3 regions of the Sphingomonas sp. AC449 genome follow, and region 2 is predicted to be linked to each of the others. Evidence: predicted binding sites of a transcription regulator. Region 2 holds the regulator's gene; each other region holds the start of a gene.
What was found. The regulator LexA, encoded in region 2, represses DNA repair genes until DNA is damaged. The targets are predictions, from matches to a motif close to GTTCCNCNCTTGTTCT.
Positions count from the first base shown of each region.

Region 1: AC0CH3_RS09100 (LexA family protein) is a predicted target of LexA. The motif match lies at 1,254-1,269, and genes of this name have one in related genera.
Region 3: recA (recombinase RecA) is a predicted target of LexA. The motif match lies at 1,097-1,112, and genes of this name have one in related genera.

Region 1 is NZ_CEEDCZ010000004.1:93,796-96,061, reverse strand. It holds gene AC0CH3_RS09110 (PAS domain-containing protein) at 1-719, opposite strand, end outside; tRNA gene AC0CH3_RS09105 (tRNA-Thr) at 856-931, shown strand; gene AC0CH3_RS09100 (LexA family protein) at 1,307-1,732, shown strand; gene AC0CH3_RS09095 (Y-family DNA polymerase) at 1,729-2,266, shown strand, end outside.
Region 2 is NZ_CEEDCZ010000002.1:420,152-422,417, reverse strand. It holds gene AC0CH3_RS05545 (molybdopterin molybdotransferase MoeA) at 1-431, shown strand, start outside; gene lexA (transcriptional repressor LexA) at 499-1,212, shown strand; gene AC0CH3_RS05535 (ComEC/Rec2 family competence protein) at 1,550-2,266, opposite strand, start outside.
Region 3 is NZ_CEEDCZ010000002.1:230,109-232,374, reverse strand. It holds gene recA (recombinase RecA) at 1-1,019, opposite strand, end outside; gene AC0CH3_RS04670 (4-(cytidine 5'-diphospho)-2-C-methyl-D-erythritol kinase) at 1,177-2,070, opposite strand; gene AC0CH3_RS04665 (tetratricopeptide repeat protein) at 2,073-2,266, opposite strand, start outside.

The sequences.
Region 1 (2,266 bases), on a different contig from region 2:
GAAATACCGCCAAGCCCCGGCATATCCGGCGCGGTCATGGCGTACGCAGCAAGTCCCGCATGGCTGCGCGGCGGCATCGCACGCACCGCGGCGTCGAGTTCGGCCGCCAGCGTCGCCTGCAATCCCGCGTCGGCGAGCTCCTTCCAGTTGATCACGCCGTAGAGGAAATCGATTCCCTCGTCGTTCGACGCGAACGGCATCAGGATGCCGCGGTACAGCGTGGTCCGGCCACGGCTGTTGACGAATTCGGCTTCGAATCCGACGGGTGCGCGATTCGCGATGATCTGCAGATAGTGATCGGTCAGTCGCGACAGCAGCGAGCGGCTGGGTACGTCGGCGATCGAATCGATCCGCCCGACGAGCCCGCATTCCTCGCGCAGCGCGGTCCCCAGGAACGCGATTCCGGGGTCGGTGATCGGCATTTCGCCGCGTTGCGGATCTGCGCCGTTCGGGGTCCTGAAATCCATCAGGACGCTGTGCGGGCCGAAGTCGGCGATCGAGCCGGGATCGAGATCGGCGATCGTCGGATAGGGGCGTCCCTTCAGCAGCGACACCCAGTGATTATACGCGCGGACGTGCATTCGCCGCTCGTCGCCGCCGAGATCGAACATGACGTCGTTGATCCCGGCATCGGCGGCATCGCCGGCACCGGCGGTGGCTGCACTCCCCTCGGCCCGCATGGTGGCCTGGCCGTCATCAAGTTCGCGCGCACTCGTCATGCCAAAACTTCCCCGTGTCATGGTACCATGCTGTGCACCGCGTTTGGTAAACGGAGCGTAAATCCGCGTTGGCGCTTGTCAGCGCGAATTTCCCCTGTTAAGCGCCGCCCCCTCGACCGGAGAGATCCATCGTCGGGCCGCTTTAGCTCAGCTGGTAGAGCATCGCATTCGTAATGCGGGGGTCACAGGTTCGAGTCCTGTAAGCGGCACCACCTTAAATCATTGATATCCTTGAGCTTTATTGGCGACTTGTCGCTTAAAGCTTCGGTGAATCTGCGTTTTGGTATCGCGGTGGTATCGCAAGCCCACGTTCCGGTCGCGTAGCCCGCCGCCGCTAGGTTGGACGGCTGTCCTTCCACGTCCCCCGGCATCGTATGATTCGCAACGCGGCTACCCCCGTGAGCCGACTGCCTCGCGCAGCGGTGCCGCGCCACAACACACGCCGGGCCGGACGCTTACCTCTTAAATGTCCTCGCAAACGCCCGCTTTCGGTTCGAGCGCTCACCATGCGGCAGCGTTGTCACACGAATCCTTGTTCACTTTCTGTTCTTGCGCTCTAAAGGGCTGGCCGGAAAAGGAATCGTCCCATGAGCAGCTTGAGGCTCCACGAAATACCGTTCGCGTTGGTGCCGCGCGAGGTCCCGTTCTTCCTGTGTCACACGCCGGCCGGGTTTCCGTCACCGGCGCAGGACGACATGGAGGAGCCGATTGATCTCGGCGCGTGGCTCGTGGAGCATCCCGCCGCCAGTTACATCATGCGGGTCGAAGGACGATCGATGGCGGGCGCCGGGATCAATGACGGCGATCTGATCGTCGTCAATCGCGCCAAGCAACCCAAAGCCGGTGCGATCGTCGTCGCCTTGGTGCACGGCGAGCGGACATTGAAACGGCTTCGGCATATGGACGGGCGGCACTGGCTCGTGCCCGAAGCCGAGGGCTTCCCGCACATCCTCGTCGACGAATATGTCGAGATCTGGGGCGTCGTCGTCGGCGTGGCGCGCAAGGTGCCATGAGCGCGCCCATCGCGCTGATCGACTGCAACAACTATTATGTCAGCTGCGAACGGGCGTTCGATGCCAGCCTCGTCGGCGTGCCGGTCATCGTGCTGTCGAACAATGACGGCTGCGCGATCGCCCGCTCGGCCGAGGCCAAGGCGCTCGGCATCAAGATGGGCGATCCGATCCACCATCTGCGTGACGTGGTCCGCCGGCACGGTATCCGCGTCCTGTCCTCGAACTACACGCTGTATGGCGACATGCAGCGCCGCGTCATCGCTGCCTGCGAACCCTTCGCGCGTGACTTCGAGATCTATTCGATCGACGAGACGTTTCTGGACCTTGCAGGCTTCGAGGGCAGGGACCTTGTCGAGCATGCGCATGCGATGCGGGAGCAGGTTCGTTTGTGGACCACGATCCCGACCTGCGTTGGCATTGCCGAAACAAAGACATTGGCAAAGCTGGCGAACGCCGCGGCTAAGAAGGACGTCCGGTTCGAGGGTGTCGCGGACTTGCGCGATGAAGCCGTTCGCCGACAGGTCATGGACGGTT
Region 2 (2,266 bases):
ATGATCTTGTCCGCCCCGCGATCGAGGCGGCAGGCGGCAGCATCGACTTCTGGCGGATCGCGCTTCGCCCGGGCAAGCCGATGATGGCGGGGACGCTCGGTCGGACGATGCTGCTCGGCCTGCCCGGCAACCCCGTTTCCGCCTTCGTCACGGCGATCCTGTTCGTCCGCCCGGTCGTCGCGCACATGCTCGGCGCGCGCGATCCGCTCCCGCAGACGACGCACGCGCTGCTCGGCGAGGATCTGCCGCCGAACGAGTCGCGCACCGACTACATGCGCGCCGAACTCCGCGACGGTCGCGCCTATGCCTCGACCATCCAGGACAGCTCGATGCTGCTCACGCTCGCGCGGTCGACCTGCCTGATCGTCCGCGACGGCGACGCGCCCGCAGCGCGTGCGGGCGACTCGGCGGAAATCCTCATCATCGCCTGACGGATCGCTTGACGCCGGCCATTGTGTTCCATAGAAGTTCCTCGTCTGTTCCGGACGGAGAACCGCTATGCTCACGCGCAAGCAGCACGAGCTTGTCTGCTTCATCAACGATCGCCTCGCAGAGACGGGCGTTTCGCCCTCGTTCGAGGAGATGAAGGACGCGCTCGACCTGAAATCCAAATCGGGCGTCCACCGCCTGATCAGCGCGCTCGAGGAGCGCAATTTCATCCGCCGCCTGCCGAACCGCGCGCGCGCGCTCGAAATCCTGCGGATGCCCGAGCGCCCGGACATGCCCGCGACGAAATCGGCTGCTGCCAAGGCCACGCCCCCGGCCGCTCCGGCAAACGCCGAGCCGTCGCCCAGCGTGCGCCCGGCGCATATCCCGGTCGCCGCGAACGACGTCGTCGAGATTCCGCTGCACGGGCGGATCGCCGCAGGCGTGCCGATCGAGGCGTTCGAAGGCAGCTCGATGCTGGCCGTCCCCGCCGCCCTGCTTGGCTCGGGCGAGCATTATGCGCTCGAGGTGTCCGGCGATTCGATGGTCGATGCGGGAATTCTCGATGGCGACTATGCGCTGATCCGCCGCACCGAGACCGCCCGCGACGGCGAGATCGTCGTTGCACTGATCGAGGACAGCGAGGCGACGCTCAAATATTTCCGCCGCGAAGGCGCGATGGTCCGGCTCGACCCCGCCAACCGCTCCTATGATCCGCAACGCTACGCCCCCGCGCAGGTCCGTGTGCAGGGCAAGCTGTCGGGCATCCTGCGGCGTTACGACTGACTATGGGGTCCCCAGGAAGGTAGATGACGAAGCGGTCGACTCCCTCCTGCCCTTATCGACAGACGTCAGGACCGGGAAAGAAGAGCGCCTCACTCCAACTCCGGATCTGACTTACCCCCGTCATCCTGACGAAAGTCAGGATCCAGGGCCAAGAGCGTCGTCCCGTACGTCCCGGATCGGCAAACCTGTCGGCGAGGGCCCAGGCTCGATGCGGGAGCCGGAACTGATCCAGCCCGCACGATACAGCAAAGCCATTACGGCCAACGGTCCACCCGCCAGAAAATCTCGCCAGTAGTAACGCGAGCGCGTTGCCATCCCGCGCGTCAGTGCGCTCCGCTTACGACCAGGACCGGACCCGACGCCCGGCCTCGTGACCGAACCGCCCCGCGGATCGTTCGAGCGTCGGGGGCATACGCCAGGGATGCCGATCACCGGGTTCGAGGACCGTCGCCACCCGCCCAGTCCGCAACGTCAGCGCGACACCGCCGGTATGTTGCAGCGTCGACCGGTCAAGCCTCAGCCACCGCGGCTCGCACTTCCTTGGCAGCCCCCGTTCGCTGACGACGATATCCGCCGCGCGACACGCGGCGACGAGGTCGGCGATCGGCACGCGATACATGCTGCGCGTCGCCAGCACGCGCCAGCGTCGCCCGTCTGCCACGACATCCGTCATGCACAGGTCGCGGCTGCACCGCGCATCGGGCTGATCCGCCAGCAGCAACGGCTCGCCGTCGACCCCGCCATTTTCCGCCAGCGTATCGCGCACATACGCCCCCGCCCGGTCGCGCAGCAGCGCCAGCCCCGCCGCCGTCCGCACCGCGACGTGCCGCCCGTCGCCGGTTACCAGGATATCGGGCGGCGGCGTCGTCAGCGCCCAGATCGCGCCGATCGCGAGCGGGATCGCACCCAGCCGCCGCCAGCGCGTCCGCCAGACCGCGATCCACAGCCCGCCGGTCACCATCGCCGCGAACGCCGCGTCGGGCATCGCAGGCAGCGATCGGACCGCGCCGGGTGCCGCGGCAACCCGGCGTGCCAGCCAGAGCAGTGCGTCAAG
Region 3 (2,266 bases), 190 kb from region 2:
GTGCGCGCACGGATCGCCTTCTCGAGACGATCCGCGGTCTCGGGATTGTCCTTGAGGAACGTCTTCGAATTTTCGCGACCCTGGCCGAGACGGACGCTGTCGTAGCTGAACCAGGCACCCGATTTCTCGACGAGACCGGCCTTCACGCCGAGATCAAGGATTTCGCCGAGCTTCGAGACGCCCTGCCCGTACATGATGTCGAATTCGACCTGCTTGAACGGCGGCGCGACCTTGTTCTTGACGACCTTCACGCGCGTCTGGTTGCCCGTGACTTCCTCGCCGGTCTTGATCGCGCCCGTGCGACGAATGTCGAGCCGCACCGACGCATAAAATTTCAGCGCGTTGCCGCCCGTCGTCGTTTCGGGGTTCCCGTACATCACGCCGATCTTCATGCGCAGCTGGTTGATGAAGATCACCATGCAGCGCGAACGGCTGATCGACCCCGTCAGCTTGCGGAGCGACTGCGACATCAGACGCGCCTGGAGGCCGACATGGCTATCGCCCATCTCGCCCTCGATTTCCGCGCGCGGCACGAGCGCTGCGACCGAGTCGACGACGAGCACGTCGATCGCGTTGGAGCGCACCAGCGTGTCGACGATCTCGAGCGCCTGCTCGCCGGTATCGGGCTGCGACACGATCAGTTCGTCGATGTTGACGCCCAGCTTCTTGGCATAGACCGGATCGAGCGCATGCTCGGCGTCGACGAATGCGGCCGTCCCGCCCGTCTTCTGCGCTTCGGCGATCACATGCAGTGCAAGCGTCGTCTTGCCCGAGCTTTCCGGGCCGTAGATCTCGATCACGCGCCCGCGCGGCAGGCCACCGACGCCAAGCGCGATGTCGAGCCCGAGCGACCCCGTCGAGATGACCTCGACCTGCATCGTTTCCTTCGAACCCAGGCGCATCGCCGAGCCCTTGCCGAACGCGCGGTCGATCTGCGCGAGAGCGGCGTCGAGCGCCTTCTGGCGGTCGTTGGTTGCGGTTGCCATGCCGGTGTTGATCACTTTCAAATTAGCGGCCATCGAAGAAGCTCCCATCGCTAAACCAAGCGCGCATGCCATTCAACGCGTCAAACGCCATGTATTCCATTTGTTCTCCAAGAACAAGAGCGGAACATGATACATCGAGCGCGTTTGGCGCTCCGAGATCGGTCGACATTCGTCCGATCGCGTTCGCGGGTCACACCAGCGTCGTCGCCAGCGTCCACCACCCCCGGGCCGCTGCCCCAGCGTCGGCGGCATCGCGCGCCGCGATCGCATCGAACACGGCAAAGCAGGTCGCGCCCGAGCCCGACATCCGCGCCAACACCACGCCGTCAGCCGCGTCGAGAAAGGACCGCACCTCCGCGATCACCGGTGCGAGCGCGACCGCGGGTGGTTCGAGGTCGTTGCGGCTTGCACGCGCACGCGAAAGCAGATCGCCTTCGGGGATCGGTCCGCGGTCGCTCCCGTCCCAGGTGCCGAAGACCGTCGCGGTAGACACCGCGACGCCGGGATTGACCAGCAGCAAGGGGGTACCGGCCAGCCCGGCGAGTTCGACCAGGACCTCGCCCTTGCCGACGCCCAGAGTCGTACGGCTGACAAGGCAGGCCGGCACGTCCGCACCGAGGCGGGCGGCGATCTCGTGGAGCCGCGGGTCGGTTGCCGCGATACCGTGAAGCCGGGCGAGCGCGCGAAGCGCCGCCGCCGCATCCGCCGAGCCGCCACCGATGCCCGAAGCGATCGGAAGATGCTTGTCGAGGATGATCGCGTGGCGCGCATCGATGGCGAACATGGCGCCGAACGCGTCGGCGGCCGCAGTGACGAGGTTCCCGTGCCAAGGGGCGTTCCCGGACGTTTCCCGGGCAGCGGCGTGCGCGCGCGTTTCGTGGACGTCCGACCCGCCAGACGGGAGAAGCGCCGCGGCAAACGGGCCGACGATCGTGAAGCTGTTGGTCTGCGCGATCTCGACGGTAACGCGATCACCGTCCGCGGCGAAGGCGAACAGCGTCTCGAGTTCGTGATAGCCATCGGGCCGGCGCGCGCGGACGTGAAGCGCCAGGTTGATCTTGGCGGGCGCGGGTTCAACGATCATGGTCATCGCCGTGCCGCTCCGGGCAGGCCATTCGCGATCTTGTCGGCGATCCGCGTCATGTCCTTGGCCTCCGCGGTCAGGCTGGCCGCGCGCCAGGCATAGCGTGCCTCGTATCGCCGTCCGACGGTCCAATAGGCATCGCCGAGATGATCGCTGATCTCCATGCTGGTCGGTTCGGCCTGCGCGGCCCGTTCGA